Regions from separate parts of the Amycolatopsis sp. NPDC000009 genome, predicted to be linked through region 2. Evidence: riboswitches for the same ligand, from Rfam matches in the RefSeq annotation. Region 2 holds a riboswitch; the other holds the start of a gene.
What was found. A riboswitch is a leader RNA that binds a small molecule or an ion and turns the genes downstream of it on or off. The one in region 2 is predicted to bind glycine.
Positions count from the first base shown of each region.

Region 1 (15,636 bases), on a different contig from region 2:
CGTGCCGGTTCGCGCCCCGGGCCTCCTCCCTGGCCCGGTTGGCGTGGATGTGGAACGGCGTCGTGAGCAGGGCCCGGCCGTCCACGCTCAGCAGCGAGAGCGGATTCCGGACGCCTGCCGCTTCGAGCCGCCGCGCTTCCGCCGCCAGCGCGAACGGCTCGACCAGCACGAACCGCGAGAGATGGGTGGGCACGCCGGCGAACGTGCCCGCCCCGAACTGGCTGAACGTGTGATGCCGCCCGTCCACGACGACGTTGTGCGCGGCCTGCGCGCCCCCGTTGAAGCGGACCACGGCGGTGGTGGGCCGGGCGGCGCAGAGCGCGTCGACCACCGCGCCCTTGCCTTCGTCGCCGAAGCCGAGCCCGACCACCACCACGTGACCGTCCAGGAGACTCATCGCAGCACCACGTCGCTCGGCCCGTCCGGCTCCGGCACCGCCGAGGTGACGACCGACTTGGTGCCCAGCTTCGCCAGCGCTTTGCCGACCGCCTTGCTTTCGGCGACCGAGCCGACGTCCGCGAGATCGGCGAGCGCCCGGTCGACGTCGACGACCCGTTCCTCCAGCCCGATGGTGGCCGCGATCAGTTCGCACACCGCGCCGGGATCGTCGAGCTTCAGGAAGTTCTGGCCGAGCAGACCGCTCCAGTGTTCGCCGATCTCCGGGTCGTTGTAGTACGACGACTGGTTCGGCAGCACGAAGTAGACGTGCCACTTGCGGGCCAGCTCCCGGTACACCGACGCCGGGTCGATGTCCTCCCGCACGTCGTCCCCGATCACGCGGCGGATGTGGCGCGCCTCCAGCGCGGGCTTGTTCAGCTCGTCGCCGATGACGAACAGATAGCCCTTGCGGCCGCGGTTCTGCCACGCGTCGGTCACGACGTGCCGCGCCATGAAGTACGCGGCCAGTTCGTAGGACTCGCTCTTCTGCCCGCCGCCACCGCCTTCGAGGAAGATCGTGCGCAGCTGCTCGTCCATCCGGTTGTCCGATTCGAACTGCCCGACCTGCAAGGGAACCCGGTCGCTGTCGGCGTCGCCGATCGCGCCGAACATCACCTGCGGGTCGGCCAGGTACCCCCGGCGCTTCAGCAGGCCGTGCAGTTTGCCGAGCTTGCCCTGCATGACCCGCGGCACCCGGCGCATCGAGCCGGTGACGTCGAACAGCACCGCGATCGGCGTCGAATCGGTGTGGTCGGCCGAATCCCGGCATTCCCGGACCGCGTTCAGCGGGTCGAGCGCGGGCGCGACCTTCCAGTCTTTCGCGGGCTTGGAGCGGAGATCGGCGGTGTAGCCGAAGTCGTCCTCGCCCTTGGCCTTCCGGAAGGTCTTCGCGGCGGCGTAGGCGTTGTCGTCCCAGTGTCCGTGTCCCATGGTCAGGCTCCTGTCTCGGGGATGGTGAAGGGTCGGAAGGTGCGGGGGCCGTAGAGGTCGTCGAGCAGCGCGTCGTATTCGTCGAGCAGATCGGCGGCGTCGGGCCGTTGTGCGGGGTTGTCCTGTGTGCACCACGTCGCGAACTCGCGCTGCCGGGTTTCGTCCGGTGCCAGGAGTTCCAGCATCATGCGGTGGAGCATGCGGACGTCGGTGGCGGCGGTCATCGGCAGTCCTTTGTGGACTTCCGGTGGGTAGTCGATGGAGTTGTCCGCCGCGAGCGGGAGGACGCCGTCCTCGACGGCGAAGGACCAGCCGACGACGACGATGCCGTGCCGCTCCGGATGGACGAGCACGTTGTCCGCGGTGAGGTGGCCGTGGACGACACCCGCGCGATGCGCGCCGGCCACCGCGCGCAGGAGACGACGGTGCATCCACGCGTAGTCGCGGCCGTCGAGCCCGCCGGGGAAGGCCTTCCCGGCATCGGCGAGGGTGACGAAACCGTCGACGAGCGGGTCGAGGACGCTGAACGCGCGGTCACCCCTGGCCACCGGACCCGAGGTGTCCAGCAGCCGTGGGTAGTAGGGGCGCAGCCAGCGGTGCCGTTCGGTGAAGCCGTCGAGCGTGCGCAATGCCGCCCACTCGGCGTGGATCAGCGGGTTGAGCGCCGGGTCGCGGACGAGTTTCACCAGATGCGGCCCGGTGGTCCGGTAGGTCGTCGCGACACTGCCCACCGCGTGCGGCGTGGTGAGGGTGTACGCCGACGTCGCCGTGGTGACCGTCTGGCGCCGGGCACGTTTCCACTCGTCGTGGAGCCGGTTGAGCGTGGCGGCGGCGCGATGGGCGCGCTCGTCGCCGGGGTTGCGGTCGGGGTGGAGTACGGCCGCCAGTTCGCGGTAGCGATGGCGCGCGAACAGAGCGGCCGCGTCGACCGTGTTCTCGACCATCGTCACGGCGTCTTCCCTGGTGAGCATAGTTTGAGTCTAGACGACTCTTACCTGGTGTGGCAAGAGGGTGGGTACAAATCCCGTGCCGCTCCGCCGCTCCGGCGAATAGCGTGAAAGGGCCGAACCGAAAGGATTTTCTTGTCAGGTGAACCGCGGAAACCCAGTGTTCCGTCCCGGCTGCTGCTGGCCGGGATCCCGTTCGTCTTCCTGTTGTGGGTCGCCGGGGGAGCGATCGGTGACCGCGTGCGTGAACTGGACACCGGCGAGGACGTCACGGTCGTCGCTGTCTCGGGATGCGTCGAGGAAGGGCCGCCGATGAGCGGCCGGTTTCCCTACTGCGAGGCCGGGTGGCGGTTCGACGACGGGCGCACCGGGCGCGGGAGGATCGACGGCGAAAGGGTCGCGGAGGGCGACAGGATCTTCGCCGGTGACGGATTCGCTTACCCGTCGAGGTCCAACCGGGTCCTGAGCCTGGCGATGGTCGCGCTGTGCGGCCTGGTCCTGCTGGGAATGCTGATCGGGCTCGGCGTCCTGTACCGGAAGGGCCGGACCGGGCGGCGTCGCGAGCGGTGACGCCGCCGGGTGGCTCAGCTCCGGGTGGCTTCGATCTGGCGCTCGTCCTCGGTCGAGCAGCTCGTCACCGGATCGTTCGGCCCGCTACCGCAGGTTCAGGGCCCGACCACCACGGGGCCGGGCCCCTGCGGTGACGCCGCCTCGGCGGGCGTCAGCTTGGCGAAATAGTCCGTGAGCACTCGAGTCGCTTCGGCGCAGTCGGCCTTCCCGCGGACGACGACCTTGTTCTTCGCGCCCTGGAACCCGGTGACCTCACCGCACGGCGTGCCGGCCAGAACCTGATCGGCCGCGGGGACGGGAGACGACGACGGCGCGGCGGCGGGAGCGGGATCCGCGCCGCAACCGCTCAGCAGGACGACGGCGAACGCGGCGGGGAGCACGGCGAGGCTCTTCATGGGCCCTTCTTCTCGAGGATGGTTCATTCGACGGGGACGACAGCGGCGAACACGTTCTGTTCGCCCTTGCTGCAACTGGTGCCGCCCTGTGCGGCGGGAGCACCGGAGACGCACAGCCAGCCGTCCACGGTCTCACTGACCGGTTCGTCCGAGCTCGCGGACTGACGTCCGGCGATCCTCTTGTGGAACGAACCGACGATCCCGGTCGCGTCCGCGCACGAGACCCCGGGGCCGTTGAGCACCTGCAGGGTCAGGCCGCTGGCCGCGGTGACCGTGCCGCACGAACCCTGAACCGGTTCAGCGGGTTTCGGCTGGGAAGTGGGAGGCGGGCCGGCGGAGCGGCTCGGCGCGGTCTGCGACGGGATGGGCGGCACCGACACACTGGACGCCGCGGTGGGAAGCGAGGGCGGCGAGGCCGACATCAAGGTGACAGGCGGTGGCGGATCTTCGCCCGAACAGGCGGCGAGCGTTCCGACGGCGGCACAGACGGCGCAGGCCGCGAACAGGCGCCGCCACGTTCCCGTGGTGGTCGAGGCGGGCAAGGCGATCCCTTCGTCGGCCGGTCGTGGCCGGCCCATTCTGACCCGGCCGGGCCCGATGTCGTGGCATTGAGCCACATTCGATTCGCGGGAGGTTATCGCGCCCGCGACGCCGCGCTACGCGAGGACCGCGCAAGCACTGTCCATTGTGGACGATTAACATGCCGTTCACAGCGTGACGACACCCTGTTGTCGTCGCGAACCGATCGGACGAATCCACGCCGGATCCGTTAACGCGCGGACCCGTTCTGCCGAAAACAAAGGTAGCGCTCCGGCGTGTCCCAGTCCCCGTCACGAAACCGTGAGAGTGATGAAGACCGACGAACAGACCGACCCCGCGTCACCCCAGGCCACCGCACCGGCGAGCGCGGAGCTGCCACCGACGGCACCGTGCACCGTCGTCTGGTGTGGTGGCCGCCCGTACGTCCTCGAAACCTCCGCCGGTCACAACCGCTGGATGGGCACCGACCACCGGGGCAGGCCCGTGGCGCTGACCAGCGCGGACCTGCAGCGTCGCGGCTGGACCCACACCCGGGCCAGCTGACGGGGGAGGATCTGCCGCCGCTGGCTAGGCTGAGCGGGTGAGTACGCCCCCCGAACCGAGCGTGACCAGCGAAGAGCCTTCCCTGCTGCGGCAGGCCCTGAACGTCCCCAACATGCTTTCGATCCTCCGGCTCGCCGGGGTGCCGGTCTTCCTGTGGCTGCTCCTCGGCCCGAAGGAGGACGGCTGGGCGCTCGCGCTGCTCGTGTTCAGCGCGCTCACCGACTGGCTCGACGGCAAACTCGCCCGCTGGCTCAACCAGATGTCGCGGCTCGGCCAGCTGCTCGACCCCGCCGCCGACCGGCTCTACATCCTCGCGACCCTCATCGCGTTCCTGATCCGCGACATCATCCCGTGGTGGCTGGTGGTCCCGCTGGTCGCCCGCGAGGCCGTCCTCGGCGTCTGCGTGCTGCTGCTGCGGCACCGCGGGTTCGCCCCTCCGGAGGTCACCTACATCGGCAAGGGTGCCACCTTCGTGCTGATGTACGCCTTCCCGTTCCTGCTGCTCACCCAGGGCGGTTCCGACATCGCCGCGATCGCCCGGCCGATCGGATACGCCTTCACGGCGTGGGGTGCGGTCCTGTACGTCTATTCGGGCGTGCTGTACATCGTCCAGACCGTGCGCGCCTTGCGGGAGGCGCCGGGCGCGTGACCCGGCGGGATGCGAAACTGCGCGCGTCGGTTTCGAGCGAGGGCACCAGAAAGGGGAGCGGCGTTGTCCACTCCAGAAGAACTGCGGTACACCGAGGAACACGAGTGGGTCTCCGTGCGCGACGGAGGGCTCGTGCGGGTGGGCATCACGGAGTACGCCCAGGACCAGCTCGGTGACGTGGTGTTCGTCGAACTGCCGGAGGTCGGCAAGCAGGTCGGTTCGGGCGACGCGTTCGGCGAGGTCGAGTCGACCAAGAGTGTTTCGGAGCTGTTCGCCCCGCTCGACGGCGAGGTGGTCGCGGTCAACGACGCGGTGACCGAGTCGCCCGAGCTGATCAACAGCGACCCCTACGGTGAAGGCTGGCTGATCGAGCTCCGTCTCGACGACGCCGGCTCGGTGGAATCCCTGCTGGAGGCCGAGGCCTACCAGGCGCTGATCAAGGAATAGCCGCAGGCCGCGGCCCTTCGGGAAGAGTAGGGGGAGCCGCGGGCCGGAGATTCGATCAGGCACGGTACGTTTGACCTCCACACGTTCTTGAGTAGTGGCAACACACATGCGTTAGGAGAGCTCAGGTGAGCACGAACGACGGGCCCGGCGTTCCCCCGGAGCAGTCTCCGGAGCGGACTTCTGTCTTCCGGGCCGACTTCCTGGCCGACGTCGAAGGCACCGAGGCTCCTCCGGCTGCCGAGGCCCCCGTCCAGGGTGTGGACGCGCTGCCCGCGGGTTCCGCGCTGCTGGTCGTCAAGCGGGGTCCGAACGCCGGTTCGCGCTTCCTGCTGGACCGCGACACCACCAGCGCGGGGCGGCACCCGGACAGCGACATCTTCCTCGACGACGTCACGGTCTCCCGGCGGCACGCCGAGTTCCGCCGTGAGGGCGGCGAGTTCGTCGTCATCGACGTCGGCAGCCTCAACGGCACCTACGTCAACCGCGAGCCGGTCGACCAGGCCGTCCTCGCCGGTGGCGACGAGGTGCAGATCGGCAAGTTCCGCCTGGTCTTCCTGACCGGCCCGGGTTCCGGGGGCCAGGGGGCGCGGTGACGGCGGCCGGGCGGCCTGATCGGGATGCGTCGCAGCGCGATGGGTTGAGCATCGGGGCCGTGCTGGCACAGCTGCGCGGCGACTTTCCCGATGTCACCATCTCCAAGATCCGGTTCCTCGAGGCGGAGGGTCTGGTCCAGCCGGGCCGGACCCCGTCGGGGTACCGGCAGTTCGCTCCGGCGGACGTGGAGCGGTTGCGGTTCGTCCTGTCCGCCCAGCGGGATCACTACCTCCCGCTGAAGGTCATCAAGGAACAGCTGGACGCGGCGGATCAGGGCGCCGCGCCCTCAGCGGAGATGCCGCGGCTGCCGCGGAAACTCGTGTCGCTCGACGCCCCCGGTGAGAACGGCGGACTGCCGTCCCCGGGGGACTTCGAGACCGATCGCGAGATCAGGCTGACCGAGGAAGATCTGCTCCGCCAGGCCGGCATCGACGCCGCCACCCTGGCTGAGCTGCGGCAATACGGTCTCGTCCGCCCGGGGGCGGCGGGGTTCTTCGACCCGGACGCGGTCCTCGTGGCGAAAACCGTGAAGGCGATGACCGAATTCGGTATAGAGCCGAGACATCTGCGTGCCTTCCGGGCCGCGGCCGACCGCGAGGTGGGCCTGCTGGAGCAGATCGTGACCCCGGTGTATCGGCATCGTGACGAGGACGCCCAGGCGAGGGGCGACGAAGTCGTCCGCGAGCTGGCCGCCTTGACCGTGGCGTTGCACACGCTCTTGGTGAAGGCCGGAATACGGGCCGTCACGGGCGGTTGAACGGCTTCGGGGGACCGGGAGCCGTTGTGCGGCCACTTGTCAATGCCTGAATGTTCGGCATCCTATGCCGTACCGTGAGAGTCGGGTTTGCCACGGGCGAACCGAGAATGTCGGAGACAGCGAGCACAGCGCTCGGAAGACGGGTAGCGTCGGGACTGCCGTCGCTTGGTCGTCGAGACAAGCGTTGCAGCCCGTGCGCACGAGAGGGAGGCGAAGCCCGATGAGCGAGATGCGCGTCGTCGGCGTGCGGGTGGAGCTACCCGCGAATCAGCCGATCTTGTTGCTGCGGGAAACCGAAGGCGAGCGTTACCTGCCGATCTGGATCGGCTCGGTCGAGGCCACCGCCATCGCCTTGGAGCAGCAGGGAGTCCGCCCGGCCCGTCCGCTCACCCATGACCTGCTCAAGGAGGTCATCGGAGCGTTGGGCCGTGAGCTGGAGCAGGTCGTGATCACCGATCTGAAGGAAGGCACGTTCTTCGCGGAGCTGGTCTTCGACGGGGACATCCGGGTTTCGGCGCGACCGAGCGATTCGGTGGCGCTGGCGCTGCGGGTGGGCGTGCCCATCCACGCCGTGGACGCGGTGCTCGAGGAAGCGGGCCTCATCATCCCCGACGAGCAGGAGGACGAGGTCGAGAAGTTCCGCGAGTTCCTCGACTCGGTCTCGCCGGAGGACTTCCGCGGCGCGGACACCTGATCCCGCCCCTTCTTTCATGCGCGTTCAGTCCTCTGAATGCGGTTCGCGACGCCCTCGGACTGGACGACACGCGTGTGACAGCGTTCCGCCGCGAGTCGTCCGCCCGAACACGCGTGTCGTCCATCTGATCACGTGTGTCGTCCGTCCAGACACGCCGAACCGTCGCCCGGGCACCGCCAAGGCACGATCGGCGAGTCAGGCCGCGGTCGCCTTGACGAACAGGTCCGCCAGCTCCCGCCCGTACCGCTCCAGATCCAGCTCCGGATCCGCCGCGAACTTCGCCGCGACGCCGTCGATGGCCTGTGCGATCGACAACGCCATCACGTCCGCCGCGAAGCCGCCGAAAGCGCCTTCCTGCTGCCCCTGGCGTAGCTGACGTTCGAGCCGGCCGGTCCGGAATTCCTCGACCAGCGGCGCCGACATGAACCAGCCCTCCGCGTCCGAGCCGCTCGAACCCATCTCGACCATGACCCGCACCAGTTCCGGGTACGAGCCGAGGAACGCGATCTCCGACTCGATGTAACCGCGCAGCAGCCCGGCCCGGTCGGTCGTGCCCTGGATCCGCTCCTGGAGGAACTTGTCCTTCATCCCGGTCGCGGTGGTGACCACGGCCTGCATCAGGCCGGCCTTGTTGGTGAAGTGGTACGAGATGATCCGGGTGCTGGACAGCCCGGCCCGTTCCTTGATCTTCGCGAACGACGTCTTGTGGTAGCCGAGGTCGGAGATCGTCGCGATCGTGGCCCCGATGATCTGGGCCCGCCGGGCGGCCTCGGTGACCGACAGCCCCAGCTCCGCCTGGACCTCTTGCATGGCGCTCTGCGTGGAGGGAGTTACTTGCATGAGTAAAAAATAACACGCCTGAGTAAAACGCGCCACCGTGCCGCCGAATGGGGGACTGTGCTCGACAAGCCTCAAGAAGAGCTTGAGGCCGACCGCGCGTCGCGTTGACCGGTTTGCCGGACGCGCTTACCGTCAATGGAGGTGAATCGCCAAGGTGTGATTCGGATGTCTGGGGCATTCGTCTTGACGAGGAACTCCGGTGCGGGCTCACGTGGGTCCGCGCGGCTTTGTTCGCCGGCCGCCAGGTCGGGCGAGGGGAGGCATGGCGTGGTCGAGGCTGGTAGCCCTCAAGAGCCGCTCGTTCCGGTCGCTGACGGCGAGCAGGGCGAGCTGTTCCCCGACTCTTCCCTCCCGGACGAACTCGTCGGTTACCGTGGTCCCGCCGCCTGTCAGATCGCCGGGATCACCTACCGGCAGCTCGACTACTGGGCCCGCACGAAGCTGGTCGCGCCGAGCATCCGCACGGCGCACGGCTCCGGGTCGCAGCGGCTCTACTCGTTCAAGGACATCCTCGTCCTGAAGGTCGTCAAGCGGCTGCTGGACACCGGTGTCTCCCTGCAGAACATCCGCGTCGCCGTCGACCACCTGCGCCTGCGCGGCGTCCGCGACCTCGCCAAGGTCACCCTGTTCTCCGACGGCACCACCGTCTACGAGTGCACCTCGCCCGAAGAGATCGTCGATTTACTCCAGGGCGGGCAGGGCGTGTTCGGGATCGCGGTCAGCGGAGCGATGCAGGAGATCAGCGGCACCATCCACGAGTTCCCGGCCGAACGGGCGGACGGCGGCGTGATCGAAACGGTCACGCCGGACGAGCTCACGCAGCGCCGCAACGCGCGTCGCACAGGCTGATCATGAAGCCGCGTGGGCGGCAGGGTAGGCTCACTTCCGCGGTCGACGAATCCGCGCGGGAGAGACCGAGTCGATAACCGTTGAGCTCGGCGCCGAAGGAGCAAGTCCTCCCCGGAACCTCTCAGGCACCCTGGACCGCGCGGAAGAGACGCCTCTGGAAAGTGGTTCGCCAGGTCACAGCCTGGCGGCCCCGCCGACGGTGCAAGCCCGGCTCAACACTCGGGCGAAACTCTCAGGCGCCCCCACGGGGGTACGGACAGAGTGGGGAGGGCCAGGACAATCGTCCCGGCCCCACCCCCGCGTCTTGGGAGGTCCCCGATGGAGCCCGTTTCACTGGCCGCTCTCGAATCCGGAACCCCCTTCGCGGACCGGCACATCGGTCCCGGCACCGAAGAGCTCGCGCGCATCCTCGACGTCGTCGGCGTCGCCTCCCTGGACGAACTCGCCGAGCGGGCGGTCCCCACGTCGCTGCGCGAGTCCGCGGCACCGCCGGATCTGCCGCCGCCCGCCACCGAGACCGGCGCGCTCGCGGAACTCCGCGCGCTGGCCGCGCGCAACCGGCCGATGGTCCAGATGATCGGCCTCGGCTACCACGACACCGTGACCCCGCCGGTGATCCGGCGGAACGTGCTGGAGAGCCCGGCCTGGTACACCGCGTACACGCCGTACCAGCCGGAGATCTCGCAAGGCCGCCTCGAAGCGCTGCTGAACTTCCAGACCATGGTGTCCGACCTGACCGGTCTGCCGATCACAGGAGCCTCCATGCTGGACGAGGCGACCGCCGCGGCGGAGGCGATGACGCTGGTCCGCCGGGCGGGCAAGGCGAAGTCGAACCGGTTCGTGGTCGACGAGGACACCCTTCCGCAGACGATCGAGGTCCTGCGCACCCGCGCCGAGCCGCTCGGCATCGAGCTGGTGACCGCGGATCTGTCCCAGGGCATCACCGGCCTCGGGCTCGGCGGCGACTTCTTCGGGGTGCTGCTCTCGTATCCGGGCGCGTCGGGCGTCGTCCGCGAATGGGACCACACCATCGCTGAGGCCAAGGCGCTGGGCGCGGCGGTGGTGATGGCCGCCGATCCGCTGGCGCTGACCCTGCTGCGGTCGCCCGGTGAGCTCGGTGCCGACGTCGCGATCGGATCCACGCAGCGCTTCGGTGTCCCGATGGGCTTCGGCGGGCCGCACGCGGCGTACCTCGCCGTCCGGCAGGGGCTCGAACGGCAGTTGCCCGGACGGCTGGTCGGGGTGTCGAAGGACGCCGACGGCGCCCCCGCGTACCGGCTCGCGTTGCAGACCCGCGAGCAGCACATCCGCCGTGAGAAGGCGACGAGCAACATCTGCACCGCCCAGGTGCTGCTGGCGGTGATCGCGTCGATGTACGCGGTGTACCACGGTCCCGAAGGCCTGCGCGCCATCGCGAACCGCGCGCACCGGATGGCCACGGTGCTCGCGGCGGGGCTCGCCGAGAACGGTGTGGACGTCGTGCACTGCGAGTTCTTCGACACCGTGCTGGTCGGCGTCCCCGGTCGTGCGACCGGCATCGTCGCCACCGCCCGGGAACTCGGGGTCAACCTGCGGCTCGTGGACTCCGACCACGTCGCCGTCGCCTGTGACGAGACGACCACCCGTGAGCACCTTTCCCTGGTGTGGAAGGCGTTCGGGGTCGCGGTGTCCGATGTGGACTCGCTCGACGCGGACACCGCGGACGGCTTCCCGCCGGATCTGCGCCGCACCAGCGACTACCTGACACATCCGGTCTTCCACGCGCATCGCTCGGAGACCGCGTTGCTCCGGTACCTGAGGTCGTTGTCCGACAAGGACGTCGCGCTCGACCGGAGCATGATCCCACTCGGTTCCTGCACGATGAAACTCAACGCCACGGCCGAGATGGAGCCGATCACCTGGCCCGAGTTCGCGGGGCTGCACCCGTTCGCACCCGCCGAGGACGCGGCCGGTCTGCTCACCGTCGTGAAGGACCTGGAGCGGTGGCTCGCCGGCATCACCGGCTACGACGCGGTCTCCCTGCAGCCGAACGCCGGAAGCCAGGGCGAGTTCGCCGGGCTGCTGGCGATCCGCGCCTATCACCGCGAACGCGGGAACGCCGCGCGTGACGTCTGCCTGATCCCGTCCAGCGCGCACGGGACGAACGCGGCCAGCGCCGTCATGGCGGGGATGCGCGTGGTCGTGGTGAAATGCGACGACGAGGGCAATATCGACCTCGGCCACCTCAGGTCCACTGTGGACGAGCACGCCGACGACCTCGCCGCGATCATGATCACCTATCCCTCGACGCACGGCGTGTACGAGGACACCGTCCGCGAGGTCTGCGCGCTGGTGCACGACGCGGGTGGCCAGGTGTACGTCGACGGCGCGAACCTGAACGCCCTGATCGGGGTGGCGCAGTACGGGAAGTTCGGCGCCGACGTCTCCCATCTCAACCTGCACAAGACCTTCTGCATCCCGCACGGTGGCGGCGGGCCGGGTGTCGGACCGATCGGCGTCCGCGCGCATCTGGCGCCGTACCTGCCGAACCACCCGCTGCAACCGGACGCCGGCCCGGCCACCGGCGTCGGCCCGATCAGCGCCGCGCCGTGGGGGAGCGCGTCGATCCTACCGATCTCCTGGGCCTACGTCCGGATGATGGGCGCCGACGGCCTGCGGCGTGCGACCCTGACCGCGGTCGCGAACGCCAACTACGTCGCGAAACGTCTCGCCGCGCATTACCCGGTGCTGTACTCGGGGCGCGAGGGACTCGTGGCGCACGAATGCATCCTCGACCTCCGCGCGCTCACCAAACGGACCGGCGTCACCGTCGACGACGTGGCCAAGCGGCTGGCCGACTACGGCCTCCACGCGCCGACGATGTCCTTCCCGGTCGCGGGAACGCTCATGGTCGAGCCCACCGAGAGCGAGGATCTCGGCGAACTCGACCGGTTCTGCGACGCGATGATCGCGATCCGCGGCGAGATCGAGAAGGTCGCCGCGGGGGAGTGGCCGGTGGACGCGAGCCCGCTGCGCAACGCCCCGCACACCGCGCGCTGTCTCGCGGGTGAGTGGGATCGCCCGTACAGCAGGGAGACCGCGGTCTTCCCCGCCGGGTTCACCGCGGCGAAGATCTGGCCTCCGGTGCGGCGGATCGACGGGGCCGCGGGGGACCGCAACCTCGTCTGCTCCTGCCCGCCGCCGGAGGCCTTTGCCTGAGTGTCAGCCGGGCATCTTGTCGAGAAAGCCCAGCACCTGCTTGATCCGCCCGTCCTCGACGGTGATGACGTCGAAGCCGATCGCCAGCGGCTCTTCCGCACCCTCCGGGCCGAGGTACCACTGGAACCTCGCGATGTCGTGGTGCGCGTCCGGCGCCGCCGGCAGGCTGAACCGCAGGCCCGCGAACTGGGCCTGGGCGCCGGCGATGAAGCCGTCGACGCCGTCGTGGCCGGTGACCGCGCCGAGCGGGTCGGTGTAAGCGGCGTCCTCGGTGAACACTTCGGCGATGAGCGCGCGGCGCTTGGCCGCGTCGGTCTCGTTCCACACGGCGATGTACTGCTCGGCGACGCGCTGGATGTCCGACATGGTGTCTCCTCGTTCTGTTGCGGGGTAACCGATGCCGCAACTCTGTCGGCCCAGGGTGGGTCCCGTCGATTACGCGGGAGGTAATGGCGGCTCCGCGCGCGGGGCCGTAGGTTCGTGATCGTGACGACCACAGTGACCGCGGGCCGCCCCGTCGGCGAACTCCTCCGTGAATGGCGTGACCGCCGACGGATCAGCCAGCTGGATCTCGCCATCTCGGCGGACATCTCCACCCGGCATCTGAGCTTCGTGGAGACCGGCCGGTCCAAGCCCAGCCGCGACATGGTGCTGCGGCTCGGCGAGCATCTGGAGGTGCCCTTGCGGGAACGCAATCAGCTGTTGCTGGCGGCGGGCTACGCGCCCGCGTACGCCGAAAGCGGCCTCGGCGCCCCGGAAATGGCGGCGGTCCGCAAGGCGGTCCGTCAGTTGATGACCAGCCACGAGCCGTACCCGGCCGCCGTCGCGGACCGCTGGTGGAACCTGGTCGACGCCAACGCGAGCATCTCGATCATGACCGGCCTGGTCTCGCCCGCCTTGATGACGCCGCCGGTCAACGTCCTGCGGGTGACGCTGCATCCGGAGGGGATGGCGCCGCACGTGCTGAACCTGGGGGAGTGGCGCGCACATCTGCTCGGCAGGCTGCGGCGGCAGGTGACCCAGACGGCCGACCCGGCGCTGACCGAACTCCTGGAGGAACTGCTCTCGTACCCGTGCGCGGATCCCGTCCCCGAGGTGGAGGTCCCTGGACCGGGCGACATCTTCGTCCCGTTGAAGCTGCGACACGAGGGCGCCGAACTCACGTTCTTCAGCACCGTGTCCACGTTCGGGACGCCGTTGGACGTCACGGTCGCCGAGCTGGTGATCGAGTCCTTCTTCCCGGCCGACGCGGACACGGCGGAATATCTGCGCGCGTATGCGGCGCGTGGGGTGGAATGATGCTGGCCAAGAAGTCCCGCCACAGACTCCAGTGAGGATTCCGCTTCCATGGCCGTGCCTTCCGTCGTCCTGAACAACGAGGTAACCATCCCCCAACTCGGTTTCGGCGTCTGGCAGGTCCCCTCGGGCGATACGGCCAAGGTCGTCCGGACCGCCATCGAGGCCGGGTACCGCAGCATCGACACCGCGGCGTCGTACGGGAACGAAGCCGGCGTCGGCGAGGCGATCCGCTCGGCGGGCGTGCCCCGCGAAGAACTGTTCATCACCACCAAGCTGCCGAATCCGGGCCACGGCTACGACGAAGCGCTCCGCGCGTTCGACGCGAGCCTCGCGGAACTCGGCCTGGACCGCGTGGACCTCTATCTGATCCACTGGCCGATGCCTGCCCGCGGGAAGTACGTCGAAACGTGGCGGGCGCTGGAAAAGCTCTACGCGGACGGCCGGGCACGCGCCATCGGGGTGTCGAACTTCCACGTCCCGCATCTGCGGCGGCTGTTCGACGAGACCGGGATCGTGCCCGCGGTCAACCAGGTCGAGCTGCACCCGCGACTCCAGCAGAAGGCGCTGCGGGAGTTCCACGCCGAGCACGGCGTCGTCACCGAGGCGTGGAGCCCGCTCGCGCAGGGATCGCTGCTCTCGGACCCGACACTGACGGCCCTCGCCGCCAAGTACGGCAAGAGCCCGGCGCAGCTCGTGCTGCGCTGGCATCTGCAGCTCGGCACGGTCGCGATCCCGAAGTCCGTGACGCCGTCCCGGATCCGGGAGAACTTCGACGTCTTCGACTTCGAACTCGCTGAGGACGACCTCGCGGCGCTCGCCGAATTCGACGACGGGACGCGCACCGGCCCGGATCCGGACACCTTCGGCTCGTGAGTGGTAAGGACGGTTCTAACCCAAGTTATGAAGGTCGAGTTTCCTCGGCTCAGCCGAGGGAAGGGGGCCTTCACGCACGACCCCTGTGACTACTGGTGCACGTGGGGCGAATGTGGCCACTACCCAAGTCCGTGAAGGCCTCCTTGAAGGACCCAGAGTCCCTCAAGGAGGCCTTCACGGACCGCAGCCGGAATCCACGTAGGTGCCCACTCACGAGAGTCGAGGTACGGGAAAGGCCCCTTCCCGAGCGGCGAAGGGGCCTTTCCCGTGGTTCGGGGCCTGTCAGGTGGCCTTGATACCCGCGGCGGCGAAGTCGGCCTGCTGGGCAGGCTGCTGCAGGTACTGACGGAAGGTCTGAGCGGCGCGCATCTGGACCTCGTCGATGCTCTTGCCGGCGAGCCCGACGAGCGGGTAGTCGGCCGAACGCGCCGTCGCGACCGACTGGGCGGGCGATCCGACCAGTTCGGGTTTGGCGGTGTTCAGCTCGGTCACCCAGTAGGAGGACTCGGGGATCCAGGCGGCGGGAAGGCCGCCGATGGAGTCGAGATTGGTTCGCCCGACGAGGCCGTCGAGCACCGACGCGGAGGACAGCGCGTCGACCTGGATGACCACGCAGTGGTCGCGGACCACGGTCGCGGCGTTGTTCCACCGCTCGGCCGCCGCGCGCACGGGCTTTTCGATGCTGGGGGTGACGACGACCCGCATCGGGGTGTCGCCGGCGCTGCACGCCTTGGCCTGGGCTTCGGCGCGGGTGTTGAGCTCGCCGTCGGCCCAGTTCCAGCCGAACACGCCGATCGCGACCAGGACCACGAGGACCAGACAGGCGATCGGCCACTTGGCGATCCGGCGCCGCGGGGCCTTCTTCCCGACGATCCGGTGTGAACCGGTCGCCTCACCGCGGCCCTGAGGCCGCTTCGGCGGGTCGAGGGGATGCGGCACCGGCTCCTCGGCCACGCTGTGTCGCCCCATCGTTGTCCTTTCGAAACGTGCGCGCTCGCGCTGCGTATGCAATCAAACCGTTATCACTCTAACAGGGGAGGATGTTACGGGGAATGTGACGACTCACAGTTGTT
Region 1 covers NZ_JBVHDI010000019.1:160,675-176,310, reverse strand. Annotated here, with positions in the region: gene ACZ3HL_RS35535 (adenylosuccinate synthetase) at 1-397, opposite strand, end outside; gene ACZ3HL_RS35530 (hypothetical protein) at 394-1,368, opposite strand; gene ACZ3HL_RS35525 (adenylate cyclase) at 1,371-2,339, opposite strand; gene ACZ3HL_RS35520 (hypothetical protein) at 2,451-2,885, shown strand; gene ACZ3HL_RS35515 (hypothetical protein) at 2,981-3,280, opposite strand; gene ACZ3HL_RS35510 (hypothetical protein) at 3,304-3,822, opposite strand; gene ACZ3HL_RS35505 (hypothetical protein) at 4,130-4,363, shown strand; gene ACZ3HL_RS35500 (CDP-alcohol phosphatidyltransferase family protein) at 4,401-5,012, shown strand; gene gcvH (glycine cleavage system protein GcvH) at 5,076-5,459, shown strand; gene garA (glycogen accumulation regulator GarA) at 5,585-6,052, shown strand; gene ftsR (transcriptional regulator FtsR) at 6,049-6,810, shown strand; gene ACZ3HL_RS35480 (bifunctional nuclease family protein) at 7,031-7,504, shown strand; gene ACZ3HL_RS35475 (TetR/AcrR family transcriptional regulator) at 7,700-8,314, opposite strand; gene ACZ3HL_RS35470 (MerR family transcriptional regulator) at 8,612-9,193, shown strand; glycine riboswitch at 9,240-9,341, shown strand; gene gcvP (aminomethyl-transferring glycine dehydrogenase) at 9,512-12,391, shown strand; gene ACZ3HL_RS35460 (nuclear transport factor 2 family protein) at 12,395-12,757, opposite strand; gene ACZ3HL_RS35455 (helix-turn-helix domain-containing protein) at 12,872-13,690, shown strand; gene ACZ3HL_RS35450 (aldo/keto reductase) at 13,739-14,563, shown strand; gene ACZ3HL_RS35445 (hypothetical protein) at 14,846-15,532, opposite strand; gene ACZ3HL_RS35440 (3-methyladenine DNA glycosylase) at 15,626-15,636, opposite strand, start outside.
Region 1: it holds a riboswitch for glycine, as region 2 does, so the genes downstream of both, gcvP (aminomethyl-transferring glycine dehydrogenase) here and gcvP (aminomethyl-transferring glycine dehydrogenase) in region 2, are expected to answer to the same signal.

Region 2 (15,636 bases):
TCAGCAGGGCCACCAGGCCGATCGCCGCCGCGACCCCGAGCGGCCGCCAGAAGAACCCGGCCACCAGGCCCGCCGCCCCCGCGAGTTCGAGCGCGCCGATCCCTTGGATCGCCCGGACCGGGAAGCCGAGCCTCCCGGTCCGGGACACCAACGCCGGCTGACGCAGGATCTTCGCCACCCCCAGCGCGGCGAAGATCGCGGCCAGCAGCACCGACAGCACCACATGAGTCACGGCCATCACGGAACTCCTTGGTGTGGAAGGGTTTCAGACCGTGACGCGGCGCATCGTGGCGAATCCGCCCGCCCCCGCGACGCAGACCAGCAGGGCGACCACCCCGGTCACTCCGCCGACGGTCAGCGTGCTGAAGAACGTGCCGACCTTCGGCCAGGAATCGGTCCAGCTGAGCAGCAGCACCCCGCCTACCAGTAGCAAAACCTGCACAGCGGTGAACAGGGTCACGCCCAGCACCGCGGCGCGCCGGTAGATCAGGCCGTACCACATGCCGTAGACGAACATCAGCGTCAGCAGCACGAACGACGTGAGCAGGGTCAGGTACCAGGGACCGTCGAGCAGCCAGGGCACCCGGAAGTAGTTGAGGCCGATCCCCCAGCCGCCGGTCGCGTTCTCGATCGTCTGGAGCACGACGATCCCCACCGCGTAGAGCGCCGACAGCCCGGCGATCAGCAGGACCGTGCCCAGGTAGTACGACCGCCTCGACACGCCGAGCGCGAGCCCGAACGGCAGCGACTTCGTCATGCTCAAGGCGCCGCAGACGAACATGAACACGTACAGCGTGAACAGGCCGCCCGAGTAGTTCTCCTCGGTTGTCTCGGGGATCACCGCGAAGACGGTGAGATTCACCAGGAACGCGAAGAACGTGACGCCGACCGGGAGGACGACGTACTGGAGCCGGTCCACCAGATGGTAGCGCGCGACGTTGATCAGGGTGTTCATGCGGACGCCTCCTCTGCGGTCTGTCCGTTGGAGGTGTGCACCATCAGTTGCTGCAAGGAAAGCGGTTCGAGTTTCAGGTGCAGGGCCTTCGCTTTCGCCGTCGCGGCGGCGTCGAGCGCGTCGGCGACGGTGACCGAAGCCCGCGAGCCGATCTTGCGGCGGTGCAGCACCCGGCGGCCGCTGACGAAATCGTCCACCGCGAGGGCGGGACCCGAGACCGTGACGGCCGAGCCGCGCAGTTCGTCGGCCGCCGCGTCGAGGGCGACGCGGCCCTTGTCGATCATCACCACGTGCTCCAGCAGATCGGCCACTTCGTCGATCAGGTGCGTGGAGAGCAGGATCGTGCGCGGATGGGCCGAGTAGTCGTCGAGCAACCGGTCGTAGAACAGCTGGCGTGCGACGGCGTCGAGGCCCGCGTACGGCTCGTCGAGCAGCGTGAGTTCCGCTCGCGCCGCTAGCCCGATCGTGATGGACAGCGCCGAGCGCATCCCTCGCGAGAGCTTCTTGATCGGGCGCTTCGTCGGCAGGTCGAAATCGCGGAGCAGCGTGTCGGCGAGTTCCGCGTCCCAGTTCGGATAGAACCACGACGCCGCCGAAAGCGCGTGCCGCACCTTGAAATCCGGGAACTGCTGGTCTTCGCGGACGAGTACCAGGCGCTTCAGCACCCGCTCGTTCTCGACCGGGCTCTCGCCGAACACGCGGACCGAGCCCGCGCTGGCGAACTCCTGCGCGGTGACGATGCGCAGGAAGGTGCTCTTGCCCGCGCCGTTGCGGCCCAGCAGGCCGGTGATCTTGCCTTCTTCGATGTCGACCGAGACATCGCCGAGCGCGAGATGGTCGCCGTAGCGCCGGGTCAGGCCGGTGGTCGAAATGGTCGGCGTCATGCGGCGGGTCCTCCGTTCCGGTGTCCGTTCCCGCGGATGAGCGAGATCAGGGTTTCGTCGTCGATGCCGAGGCGCCTGGCTTCGCTGAGCATCGGGTCGAGGTACTGCTCGGCGAACCGCTGCCGCCGGTCGGTGAGCAGCTTCTGCCGCGCGCCGGCGGCGACGAACATGCCGATACCGCGCCGCTTTTCGAGCAGGCCGTCGTCGGCGAGCACGTTGATCCCCTTGGCCGCCGTCGCCGGATTGATCCGGTAGAAGGCGGCGAGTTCGTTGGTTGACGGCACGCGTTCCCCCTCGGCCAGGCTTCCCTCGGCGATGTCGTCGGCGATCTGTTCGGCGATCTGCGCGAACAGGGGTGTTCCTTCGTCGAGCACGACACCTCCGTCCCCAGTCTTCGGGCACCTCATTGGTGCAGTGGTTCATTACTGGACTAAGTAACCCATGAACCACCCCTCGGGCGCAAGTAGTCTCCGCCTTGCGCACTACTGTGCAATGCGTGGTACCTTCTGTTGCGTAAGACTGGGAGGGACGCGACTGTGGAGATCAGTCAGCTACTCAAAGGCGTGCTGGACCTAGCCGTTCTCGCGGTGCTTCGCGGAGAGGACGGCTACGGCTACGACGTACTCCGAAGACTTCGTATCGCGGGGTTGCAGGAGGTGGGCGACGCCTCGGTGTACGGGACGCTCCGGCGCTTGTACAAGGCGGGCCTGCTGACGTCCTATGTGGTGCCGAGCGAGGAAGGCCCGCACCGCAAGTACTACAGCCTCAACGAGCCGGGTCGCCAGCGGCTCGAAGAGTCGGGGCAGACCTGGCGGACTTTCGCCACGACGATGAACAGCCTGTTGGGAGAGGCAGCATGAGCACGCAGAATCCGACCGCCGTGCGGGTGTATCTGGCGAGGGTCAGGAGCGCGCTCGCCGACCTGCCCGAGAGCGAAGTCGAGGAGATCCTCGAGGACGTCCGGCCGCATCTCGCCGAGATGGAGGCGGAGCTGGGGGACAACCCCAAGGTCGACGCCCTGATCGAGCGGCTGGGCAGCCCCGAAAGCTACGCCGCCGAGTTGCGGGCGTCCGGCGGCTACCCGCCGCGTCCGGCCGAGGCGGGCGACAGGACCACCGTGCTGAAGGTGAAGACCGGGATCGGCGGAGCGCGGTTCGCGTTCTGGGGTCTGGTGTTCTCGGTGGGTGGCTTCGCGCTGTTCGGCTTCGCCGCCGCGGTGTGGGTCCGGGTGGAACCGTTGCTGGGCCTGCTTTTCGTCGCACCCGTGCTCGCGATCAGCGTCGCCTACGTGGTCCGGAAGGGAGTCGCCCCGATCGCGGAACTGCCCGAGGTGGTCAAGCTCCGCGAAATCGCGGCCTCTTTCCAGAAAGACCGGAACAGCAAGGGGCTGAACTACTTCCGCACGCTCAAGCCGGCGTGGTGGGTGCTGTGCGCGGCGGTGCTGGTCGTCTTCGGCCTGCTGCTCGTGCTCCGCGACACCGAAGCCGTGCTGCTCCTGCCGCTGATGCTGCTGGCGGCCGTCGCGGTGGTCTGGGCGGGCCCGAAGCTGAAGGCCGACCGGCGGCTGCTCTGGCTGGCTGTGCCGATCTCGGCGTTCGTCATCGGCAGCATGCTCGGCGGTGCGGGCGCGGCGGTCGACCTGATCGCGAAGCGGTCCTACGGCAACGGTTCCTACAACGGCCAGTACACGCCGAGCGCCAACGACGGCTACGGCAATCCGCAGTTGACGTACGGCAGCCAGGACGTGGAGAACATCTACGCGTTCGACGCCGAGGGCAAGCCGCTGGCCGAGGTCTACCTCTACGACGAGAACGGCCGTCCGCTCAGCACGACCCGGTTCGCCTGCGAGCGGAGCACGGGCGAGAAGCGGAAGGTCGGCGACGACAACCGCTACCCGCGACCGAGGCTCGAACGGGGAGTCCAGGACAACGAAGGAAACCTCAACGGCTACAACGGTTCCCGTAGCTACTGTCTGGAAAGGACGGACGTGCCGTTCAGCGCGGCGATCCCGAAGGGTGCTCCGGTGCCGCCTTCGACGACCGCCCAGGCTCCGCCTTCGTCCCCGGCGCCGCCGTCGAACTCCACCCAGCCGACGCGCTAGGTGGCCCCGGGTGGAGGCGGCCGTCGGGGGCGCCTCCACCCGCATTTCGTGGGTGGTCCGGGACGGGTGGCGGCACCTTCTCGCTGTCCTCGGTAAGGCAAGGTGGCGGGTTGCGAAAGCCACTTTCGCAACCTTCAACGTTGCGAAAGTGGCTTTCGCAACCTCGGGTGCAGGGTGGCCAACCCCATTTTCCAAACCTACAAGGTTGCTAACGTGCATTCCCCAACCTCGGGTGCAGGGTGCGGTAGTGAAGAGGGGCCTTCGCTACCGCACCCTGTTGGCCGGCTCGGAACCATGCCGCGAAGGCCGCTCTCTGGGGAACACCGGCGGTTGGGCCCGCGAACCACCGCGTTCAGAGGACGAAATGCGGATGCGGGGGTCGCCCCGGGCGACGTAGCCTCCGGGGCAACGCGTTGACGGAGACGAGTAGCCAAGGGACCACGCGAGCCCAGAGAGCCGCCGGTAGCTGGGAAGGCGGCCTCGCGCCCTTCGGTGAAGACCCTCCCGAGTGCGGGGAGGAACGGCGTCCGCGCCCCATGCCCCGCCGTCCGGCCCTCGTCACGGGCCATCGAGGCCGCCGTCCCAGGCGGCGGCGAAAGTGCGGTGGTACCGCGAGTTCCCTTCTCGCCCGCACTCCCAAGGGGTCGCGCACATCCGTACAGGAGTTGTGATGATCTCGCGTGTCCTCGCCGCCGACCTGCCCCGGCACGTCGGCGGCCGTGTCCGCGTCGCCGGCTGGGTGCACCGCCGGCGCCGCCTGAAAACCGTCACCTTCCTGGTGATCCGGGACCGTTCCGGACTCGCCCAGGTGGTCCTCGCCGAACCTGGTGGCCCACCTGAAGAAACCGTCGTCGAGGTCGAGGGGCTCGTCACCGCGAATCCGCAGGCGCCGGGCGGGCTCGAACTCACGGAGCCGTCCGTCGGGCTGCTGTCCGAACCCGCCGAACCACCGCCGTTCGACCTCTACCGGCCGTCGGTTCCGGCGGCGTTGCCCACGGTGCTGGACAACGCCGCCGTCGCGCTGCGGCATCCGCGGCTGAAGGAGGTTTTCACGGTCGCGGCGGCGAGCGTCGCCGGGTTCCGGTCGGCCCTGGACGGGCTCGGGTTCACGGAAATCCAGACGCCCAAGATCGTTTCGTCGGCCACGGAATCCGGTGCGAACGTCTTCGGCATCGACTACTTCGGCAGGCGGGCCTTCCTCGCGCAGTCCCCACAGTTCTACAAACAGGCGCTGGTCGGGGTTTTCGAGCGCGTGTACGAGGTCGGCCCGGTCTTCCGCGCCGAACCGCACGACACCGCGCGGCATCTGGCGCAGTACACCAGCCTCGACGCCGAACTCGGTTTCATCGACGGCCACCACGACGTCATGACGGTGCTGCGGGAAGCCATCGCCGGGATGGCCGCCGCGGTTCCGCGGGCGGATGTCTCGGTGCCCGAGGAGATTCCGGAGATCCACTTCGCGGAAGCCCAGGAGCTGATCGCGCGGCTGTCGGACGAGGACCCGCGTGGCGAGCCCGACCTCGCGCCCGCGCACGAGCGGCTGCTTTCGGATTGGGCGCTGCGCGAACACGGATCGGAATTCCTGTTCGTCACCGGCTATCCGATGGTGAAGCGGCCGTTCTACACGCATCCGGACCCGGAGCGGCCCGCGTACTCGAACAGTTTCGACCTGCTTTTCCGCGGGCTGGAACTGGTGACCGGCGGACAGCGGCTGCACCGGCACGCGGACTACGTCGCCGCGCTGGCGGCGCGCGGTGAGTCCATCGAGCCGTACCGCGACTACCTGTCCGTCTTCGCGCACGGGATGCCGCCGCACGGCGGTTTCGCGCTCGGTCTCGAACGCTGGACGGCCCGGCTGCTCGGGCTGCCCAATGTCCGTCAGGCGACGCTGTTCCCGCGTGACCTGCACCGCCTGACCCCGTAAAGCCGCGAGCCGGCACCTCTCGGAGAGGTGCCGGCTCGCGTGGGGTGAGGCTCAGTGGGTGAACGCGCTCCTGGCGGCCAGGTCGGCCAGCAGGGCACGGCCCTTCTCGGCGTTGCGCGGCTGGGCCAGGACGTCGTAACGCCGGGCGACCAGCTGGCTCTGCGAGATGAACCCGCGCTTGTTCTTCGAGGCCGCGTACCCCAGCGCGCCGAAGAGCAGGTTGAACCCGATACCGCCGACGAGGCCGACGAGGATCGGCACCAGCCCGGCGCCCGGGTTCAGCAGGCTCAGCACGAGGCCGAGGAACATACCGAACATCGCGCCCGACAGCGCCGAGCTGGTGAGCACCTTGCTCCAGCCCATCCGGCCGGCGATCCGCTCGACCAGGACCGGCTCGACACCGACGATGGTGACGTCCGTGATCGGGAAGTCCGTTCCCGCGAGGTGGTCGACGGCACGCTGCGCCTCGGAGTACGACTCGTACGAGCCGATCGGCCACCCGCTGGGCATCGTCGGGAGCTGAGCCCGCCCCTGGGGCTCGGTGAACGTGGTCTGCTGCGTGAATGCCTGTGTCATTCCTTCTCACCTCTCTTGATCCGTACAACGTCCCGGATGCGCGGATCTCCTCCCGGTGCGGCGGGATTCACAGCATCTTCTCAGCCGGGCATCGGAGACAATCCGCCCAGGGATCAACTACGGTGAGCAATGGGTAACGAACCAGACCATTGGCCGAGTTGACCGGGCTGGGTCGACCCGGTAGGAAGAAGCCGCAAAGGTACCGCTTCGAACCTTTAGGTGAGGCTGATGGCGAACAGGCGCGGCATGCTCACGCTCGATCGGCTCCGGGAACTGGTCGAGGACGGCACCGTCGACACGGTGCTGGTGGCGATCACCGACATGCAGGGCAGGCTGCAGGGCAAACGCTGCGCCGCCGAATACTTCCTCAACGAGGTCGTCGAGCACGCCACCGAAGCGTGCAACTACCTGCTCGCGGTCGACGTGGACATGAACACCGTCGACGGCTACGCGATGTCGTCCTGGGAGACCGGCTACGGCGACTTCGTCCTGCGCCCGGACTTCGGCACGCTGCGTCTGCTCCCTTGGCAGGAGGGCACCGCGCTCGTCCTCGCCGACCTCGAACGGGTCGAGGGCGGGGCCGTGGCCCCCTCGCCGCGCCAGATCCTGCGCGGTCAGCTGGACAGGCTCGCCGAACGTGGTCTCGCCGCCTACGTCGGGACCGAACTGGAGTTCATCGTCTTCGACGACACCTACGAGTCGGCCTGGGACAAGCGGTACCAGGACCTTCGCCCGGCCAATCAGTACAACGTCGACTACTCGATGCTCGGCACCGCCCGGATCGAGCCGCTGCTGCGCCGTATCCGCAACGACATGGGCGGAGCGGGCCTGTACGTCGAGTCGGCCAAGGGCGAGTGCAACCCCGGTCAGCACGAGATCGCGTTCCGCTACGCCGACGCGCTGACCACCTGCGACAACCACAGCGTCTACAAGACCGGCGCCAAGGAGATCGCCGCGCAGGAGGGCAAGAGCCTCACGTTCATGGCGAAGTACAACGAACGCGAGGGCAACTCCTGCCACATCCACATCAGCCTGCGCTCCGCCGAGGGCGAACCCGTCCTGGCCGGTGACGGCCCTGGCGGGTTCTCGCCGCTGATGGAGCACTTCCTCGCCGGTCAGCTGGCCGGACTGCGCGAGCTGACCTACTTCTTCGCGCCGAACATCAACTCCTACAAGCGTTTCGTCCCCGGCAGCTTCGCGCCGACGGCCGTCGCGTGGGGCACCGACAACCGCACGTGCGCGCTCCGCGTCGTCGGGCACGGTGATTCGCTGCGCACCGAGAACCGCGTCCCCGGCGGTGACGTGAACCCGTACCTCGCGGTGGCCGCGCTGATCGCGGCCGGGTTGCACGGTATCGAGAACGAACTGGAGCTGGAACCGGAGTTCCGCGGCAACGCCTACGGTTCCGGCAAGCCGACCGTGCCGACGACCCTGCGGGAGTCCGCGGCGCTGCTGGACGGGAGCGCACTCGCGAGGTCCGCGTTCGGGGACGAGGTCGTCGACCACTACCTGAACGCGGCGAAGGTCGAGCTGGCCGCGTACGACGCCGCCGTCACCGACTGGGAGAGGATCCGTGGCTTCGAACGTCTCTGAGCCCCTGATCGGGCTCACGTCCTATCTGGAACCCGCGAAGTTCCTGGTGTGGGAGACCGAAGCGGCACTGCTCCATCGGGTCTACGTCGACGGGATCGTCGCGGCTGGTGGGATTCCGGTCCTGCTGCCGCCGGTGAGCACGGCACACGATCGGCTGATCTCCGCCGTGGACGGGCTCGTGCTGGTCGGCGGCGCCGACGTCGACCCGGCGCGCTACGGCCAGGAGCAGCACGCGACGACGTACACGAGGCCGAACCGGGACGCCTTCGAGTTCGGCCTGCTGCGATCCGCTTTGGACAGTGGGAAACCGGTGCTGGGCGTGTGCCGGGGGCTGCAGGTCCTCAGTGTCGCGCTGGGCGGCACGCTCGCGCAGCACCTGCCGGACACCTTGGACACCAGGGATCACCAGCCCGCGCCCGGGACCTTCGGCACCACTACGGTGAGCCTCGCCGGGGGCAGCCGCGTCGCGTCGATCCTCGGCGCCGAGACCAAGGTGCCGTGTTACCACCATCAAGCGATCGACAGGCTCGGGGACGGGCTGGTCCCGGTCGGCTGGGCCGCCGACGGGACGATCGAGGCGGCCGAGCTGCCCGGCGACGGGTTCGTCCTCGGCGTCCAATGGCATCCCGAGCAGAATCCCGACGACATCAGGCTTTTCGAGGCACTCGTAGAAGCGGCTAAGGAGCGCGCATGACGTTCGAGGTGATCAACCCCGCCACGGAAGAGGTGGTGCGGTCGGTCGAGCCGACCTCGGCCGAGGAGACCGACGCGGCGATCGCCCGCGCGCACGCGGCGTTCCCCGCCTGGCGTGCCGTGGCCCCCGGCGACCGGGCGCGGCTGCTGCGCCGGTTCGCCGACGCCGTCGACGCCGACGTCGAGAACCTCGCCGCGCTGGAGGTCGCCAACGCCGGCCACACGATCGGCAACGCGCGCTGGGAGGCGGGCAACGTCCGTGACGTGCTGACGTACTACTCCGCGTCGCCCGAACGGTTGAGCGGCAAGCAGATCCCGGTACCCGGTGGCGTGAACATGACGTTCCACGAGCCGCTCGGCGTGGTCGGGGTGATCGTGCCGTGGAACTTCCCGATGCCCATCGCGGGCTGGGGGTTCGCGCCCGCGCTCGCCGCCGGGAACACCGTCGTGCTGAAACCCGCCGAGCTCACTCCGCTGACCGCGATCCGCCTCGGTGAACTCGCCCGCGAGGCGGGGATCCCCGCGGACGTCTTCCAGGTGCTCCCCGGCAAGGGATCGGTGGTGGGGCAGCGTTTCGTGGACCACCCGGCGGTGCGGAAGGTGGTGTTCACCGGCTCGACCGAGGTCGGCAAGCAGATCATGGCGGGCTGCGCCGCACAGGTGAAGCGGGTGACGCTGGAGCTCGGCGGCAAGAACGCGAACATCGTCTTCGCCGACGCCGACCTGGAGAAGGCCGCGGCCACCGCGCCGTACGGCGTGTTCGACAACGCCGGGCAGGACTGCTGCGCGCGGTCGCTGATCCTGGTGCAGTCGAGCGTGTACGAGAAGTTCATGGAGCTGCTGGAACCCGCGGTGAACGGGGTGGTCGTCGGGGATCCGCGGCTGGAGGTGACCGAGATGGGGCCGCTGATCTCCGCCGGGCACCACGCGAAGGTGTCGTCCTATGTGGACGACTCCGCGCCGGTCGCCTTCCGGGGCAACGCGCCCGTCGGCCCCGGATACTGGTTCGCGCCGACCGTAGTCACCCCGCCCGACCTGCGGCATCCGCTGGCGTCGGAGGAGATCTTCGGCCCGGTCGTCGCCGTGGTCCCGTTCGACGGCGAGGCGGACGCGGTGACCATGGCCAACCAGACCGAGTACGGGCTGTCCGGCTCGATCTGGACCCGCGACGTCGGCCGCGCCTTCCGCGTCGCGCGCGGTGTCGAAGCGGGGAACCTGTCGGTCAACTCGCATTCGTCCGTCCGGTACTGGACGCCGTTCGGCGGATTCAAGCAGTCCGGGCTCGGTCGTGAACTCGGCCCGGACGCCGTCGACGCCTTCACCGAGACCAAGAATGTCTTCATCAGCACGGAGGAATAAGCAAATGGTTCAGCGTTTCGAGGGCCGTGTCGCGGTCATCACCGGCGGCAGCAGCGGTATCGGCCTCGCCACCGCGCGGCGGCTGGCGAGCGAAGGCGCGAAGGTCGTCATCGGTGACATCTCCGCCGAGGCGGGCAAAGCCGCGGCCGACGAGGTCGGCGGCCTGTTCGTGCAGGCCGACGTCACCGACGCCGAGCAGGTCGAGGCCCTGTTCCAGACCACTGTGGACACTTTCGGCTCGGTCGACGTCGCGTTCAACAACGCGGGCATCTCCCCGCCCGAGGACGACTCGATCCTGACCACCGGCATCGACGCGTGGGAGAAGGTGCAGAAGGTCAACCTGACCTCGGTGTACCTGTGCTGCAAGGCGGTGCTGCCCCACATGCAGCGGCAAGGGAAGGGCTCGATCGTCAACACGGCGTCGTTCGTCGCGGTGATGGGCGCGGCGACGTCGCAGATCTCCTACACCGCGTCCAAGGGCGGGGTGCTGGCGATGAGCCGGGAGCTGGGCGTGCAGTTCGCGCGGGAGAACATCCGGGTGAACGCGCTGTGCCCGGGGCCGGTGAACACGCCGCTGCTGAAGGAACTGTTCGCGAAGGACCCCGAGCGGGCCGCGCGACGGCTGGTGCACGTACCGGTCGGGCGGTTCGCGGAGCCGGAGGAGATCGCGGCGGCCGTCGCGTTCCTGGCGAGCGACGACGCTTCGTTCATCACGGCTTCGCAGTTCCTGGTGGACGGCGGTATCTCGGGCGCCTACGTCACGCCTCTCTGACCACGGACCGGGCCCAGGGTGCGCGTCACTCGTCCCGGTGGCTGGGATGGCGGGTCGCTGACCTGCGCTGTAGTCCTGACAGCGCGAAGCCAGCATCCAGGACCACAGGGAGGCCCCAGAATGACCCGGCAGATGAGCACCGCCATGCGTGACTGCATCGACCTGTGCAACGAGTGCCACGTCAGGTGCGAGGAGATGATGACGCGCTGCATGGAGGTGGGCGGTGCGAAGCTCGGGATGATGATGGTGACCTGCGCGGACATGTCCCGCATGTGCGCCGACATGATGATGCGCTGCTCCGCCATGGTCGCCGACCTCGAAATGATGCGCATGTGCGCGAAGATGTGCGGCCTCGCCTCCCAGATGATGCGCATGTGCGCCGAGGAGTGCGCCAAGACCGGCGACGCCGAACTCGCCGACGCCGCCGACATGATGATGCGGTGCGCCGAGCTCTGCGGCACCATCACCGCCGAAATGATGATGGAAACCGCGTAACTCGCGTGCTCAGAGCCGTCACTCGCGTGCTTGAAGGCGTAACTCACGAGTTACGCCTCTGATCACGCGAGTTACGGCTCCAAGCACGCAAGTGACGTGCTCGGCTGGAAGTAGACGCGCGTCGAACACGCCAGGTACGGTGTGCGCACAACTTCAGACAGGGCCGTCGAGCTGGAGCGGGAGAGCCCCCATGAACGTGGTGGGGCACCGAAGGAGCAAACTCCCCGGAATCTCTCAGGTACCCACTACCGCTTCACGCGAGGCCACTCTGGAAAGCAGGCGCGCAAGTGCGTCTCACCCAAGGTGAAAGCCACCCTCAACGGTGGTGAAACTCTCAGGTGCCATGACAGAGGGGGAGTTCCCAGCGCACCGGTCTATCCGGCGCCTGACCCAAGGAGCTCCCTTGACCAGTACGTCCTTCGACGACCGGCACATCGGCCCCTCGGAGTCCGAGCAGGCCAAGATGCTCGCCGAGGTCGGCTACGGCAGTCTCGATGCCCTGGTGCAGGCCGCCGTGCCGTCCGCGATCCGGGTCACCCGCGACCTCGAACTTCCCCCCGCCGCGTCCGAAGAGGACGCCATCGCCGAGCTTCGCGCGCTCGCCGCACTCAACAAGCCGATGACCCAGATGATCGGTCTCGGCTTCCACGACACGGTCACCCCCGCGGTCATCCGCCGCAACGTGCTGGAGAACCCGGCCTGGTACACGGCGTACACGCCGTATCAGCCGGAGATCTCGCAGGGCCGCCTCGAAGCGCTGCTCAACTTCCAGACCATGGTCTCCGAGCTGGCCGGTCTCGCCACCGCGAACGCCTCCCTGCTCGACGAGTCCACCGCCGTCGCCGAGGCCGTCATGCTGATGCGCCGCGCGTCGAAGGCGAAGTCGAACAAGGTCGTCCTCGACGCCGAATGTCTGCCGCAGACCATCGCCGTCGTGCGCACCCGGGCCGAGGCCATGGGCGTCGAGGTCGAGGTCCGTGACCTGCTCACCGGCCTGCCGGAGGAGTTCTTCGGCGTCGTCGTCCAGTACCCGGGCGCTTCCGGCGTGCTGCGCGGCGCGGGCTTCTACTCCGCCATCTCCGAGACCGCGAAGGCCGCCGGCGCGCTGTACACCGTCGCCGCCGACCTGCTCGCCCTCACCCTGATCACCGCGCCGGGTGAGTTCGGTGCCGACATCGCCGCCGGTTCCACCCAGCGCTTCGGCGTCCCGCTCGGTTACGGCGGTCCGCACGCCGGGTACATGGCCGTCCGCGCCGGGCTCGAACGCTCGCTGCCGGGCCGTCTGGTCGGGGTCTCGGTCGACGCCGACGGCAACCCCGCGTACCGCCTCGCCCTGCAGACCCGCGAGCAGCACATCCGCCGCGAGAAGGCCACCTCCAACATCTGCACCGCGCAGGTCCTGCCCGCCGTGCTCGCCGCGATGTACGCGGTCTACCACGGTCCGGACGGCCTCAAGCGCATCGCGACCCGCGTCCACGGGCTCGCCGCCGGCCTGGCCGACGCGCTGCGCGCGGCAGGCGTCGAGGTCGTCCACGAGGGCTTCTTCGACACCGTCCTCGCCCGTATGCCCGGACAGGCCGAAGCGGTCGTCGCGGTCGCTCGCGAGAACGGGATCAACCTCGGCCCGGTCGACGCCGACCACGTCCGCATCGCCGTCGACGAGGTCACCACGCCCGCGATCATCGCCAAGGTGCTCAACGCGTTCGGTGTCGAGAACCAGGCCGGAAGCACCAAGGCGCTGCCCGCCGGCCTCAGCCGCGAGAGCGACTACCTGACCCACGAGGTCTTCCACTCGCACCGTTCCGAGACCGCGATGCTGCGCTACCTGCGCAGCCTGTCCGACCTGGACTACGCGCTCGACCGCGGCATGATCCCGCTCGGCTCCTGCACGATGAAGCTCAACGCCACCACCGAGATGGAGCCGATCAGCTGGCGCGAGTTCGCGGGGATCCACCCGTTCGCCCCCGCCGACCAGGCCGAGGGCTACCACACCCTGGTCGAGCAGCTGTCGAGCTGGCTGGCCGAGGTCACCGGCTACGACAAGGTGTCGCTGCAGCCGAACGCGGGCAGCCAGGGCGAGCTCGCCGGCCTGCTCGCGATCCGCGCGTACCACCACGCGAACGGGCAGAAAGAGCGCGAGGTCTGCCTGATCCCGTCGTCCGCCCACGGCACGAACGCCGCCTCCGCGGTCATGGCCGGGATGCGCGTCGTCGTGGTCAAGTGCACCGACGAGGGCAACGTCGACCTCGAAGACCTGCGGGCCAAGGTCGAGGCCAACCGCGACACGCTGTCCGCGATCATGGTCACGTACCCGTCCACGCACGGCGTGTACGAGCACGGCATCGACGAGCTGGCCAAGATCGTCCACGACGCGGGCGGCCAGGTCTACGTCGACGGCGCGAACCTCAACGCGCTGCTCGGGCTCGCCAAGCCGGGTGAGTTCGGCGGCGACGTCTCGCACCTGAACCTGCACAAGACCTTCTGCATCCCGCACGGTGGCGGCGGCCCCGGCGTCGGCCCGGTCGCGGTCCGCGCGCACCTCGCGCCGTACCTGCCGAACCACCCGCTGCTGGAGAAGGCCGGTCCCGAAACCGGTGTCGGCCCGATCAGCGCGGCCCCGTACGGCTCGGCGTCGATCCTGCCGATCTCGTGGGCGTACGTCCGCATGATGGGCGCGGGCGGGCTCACCGCCGCGACGCAGGTCGCCGTGCTCGCCGCGAACTACGTGGCCAAGCGCCTCAACCAGCACTACCCGGTGCTCTACACCGGACAGGACGGCCTGGTCGCGCACGAGTGCATCCTCGACCTGCGCGGGCTCACCAAGGAGACCGGCGTCAGCGTCGACGACGTCGCGAAGCGCCTGATCGACTACGGCTTCCACGCCCCGACCATGTCGTTCCCGGTCGCGGGCACGCTGATGGTCGAGCCGACCGAATCCGAAGACCTCGGCGAGATCGACCGTTTCATCGCGGCGATGATCGCCATCCGCGCGGAGATCGACGCCGTCGCGCAGGGCAAGTGGGCCGCGGACAACAGCCCGCTGCGCAACGCCCCGCACACCGCCGAGACCCTCGTCGGCGACTGGGACCTGCCGTATGACCGTGAACTGGCGGTGTACCCCGCCGGGGTGAACCGCAAGTCCAAGTACTGGCCCCCGGTGCGCCGCATCGACGGTGCGCGCGGGGACCGTAACCTCGTCTGCTCCTGCCCGCCGCTCAACGCCTACGAGAACTGAGGCACTTGATGTCGAAAGAGACGTCCCTGCACGGAGTCCACAAAGGACTGGGTGCGCTGTTCACCGACTTCGCGGGCTGGTCGATGCCGATCCGCTACTCCAGCGAACTGGCGGAGCACAAGGCGGTCCGCGAGGCCGCGGGCCTGTTCGACCTCTCCCACATGGCCGAGATCGAGGTGACCGGCCCGCAGGCCGCCGACACGCTCGACTTCGCGCTGGTCGGCAACCTGTCCGGCGTCAAGCCGGGCCGGGCGCGCTACACGATGATCTGCGACGAGAACGGCGGCGTGCTCGACGACCTGGTCGTCTACCGCCTCGCCGAGGAGAAGTTCCTGGTCGTGGCCAACGCGGGCAACGCCTCCGTGGTCGCGGACGCGCTGGCCGAGCGGGTCTCGGGCTTCGACGCGGTCGTCGAGAACAAGTCCGAGGACGTCGCCCTGATCGCCGTCCAGGGTCCGAAGGCGGTCGAGATCCTCGGCGCCGTGACCGACGCCGACCTTGGCGCGCTCAAGTACTACGCGAGCGTCCCGGCCGTCGTGAAGGGTCACGACGTCCTGCTCGCCCGCACCGGGTACACCGGTGAGGACGGCTTCGAGCTGTACGTCCCGGCCGGCGAGGCTCCCGCCGTCTGGCGCATCCTGACCGACGCGGGTGAGCCGCACGGCCTGCTCCCGGCCGGCCTCGCCTGCCGCGACACCCTGCGTCTCGAAGCGGGAATGCCGTTGTACGGCAACGAACTCAGCCTCCAGCTGAGCCCCTTCGAGGCCGGGCTCGGCCGCGTGGTCAAGTTCGAGAAGCCGAACGACTTCGTCGGCAAGGCCGCACTCGAAGAGCTGTCCAAGAAGGACGTTCCCCGCGTGCGTGTCGGGCTCAAGGGCTCCGGCCGCCGCGCGCCGCGTCACGGCTACACCGTCCTGGCGGGCGAGACCGAGATCGGCGAGGTCACCAGCGGTGCCCTCTCGCCGACGCTGGGTTACCCGATCGCCATGGCCTACGTGGACCGGGAGCACTCCGAGCCCGGCACCGAGCTTTCCGTCGACATCCGGGGC
Region 2 covers NZ_JBVHDI010000003.1:283,919-299,554, reverse strand. Annotated here, with positions in the region: gene ACZ3HL_RS11300 (DoxX family protein) at 1-238, opposite strand, end outside; gene ACZ3HL_RS11295 (ABC transporter permease) at 266-955, opposite strand; gene ACZ3HL_RS11290 (ABC transporter ATP-binding protein) at 952-1,839, opposite strand; gene ACZ3HL_RS11285 (GntR family transcriptional regulator) at 1,836-2,213, opposite strand; gene ACZ3HL_RS11280 (PadR family transcriptional regulator) at 2,376-2,699, shown strand; gene ACZ3HL_RS11275 (DUF1700 domain-containing protein) at 2,696-3,940, shown strand; gene aspS (aspartate--tRNA(Asn) ligase) at 4,611-5,864, shown strand; gene ACZ3HL_RS11265 (YflT domain-containing protein) at 5,916-6,440, opposite strand; gene ACZ3HL_RS11260 (glutamine synthetase family protein) at 6,669-8,033, shown strand; gene ACZ3HL_RS11255 (gamma-glutamyl-gamma-aminobutyrate hydrolase family protein) at 8,014-8,727, shown strand; gene ACZ3HL_RS11250 (aldehyde dehydrogenase family protein) at 8,724-10,085, shown strand; gene ACZ3HL_RS11245 (3-oxoacyl-ACP reductase) at 10,090-10,857, shown strand; gene ACZ3HL_RS11240 (four-helix bundle copper-binding protein) at 10,978-11,352, shown strand; glycine riboswitch at 11,520-11,613, shown strand; gene gcvP (aminomethyl-transferring glycine dehydrogenase) at 11,756-14,587, shown strand; gene gcvT (glycine cleavage system aminomethyltransferase GcvT) at 14,596-15,636, shown strand, end outside.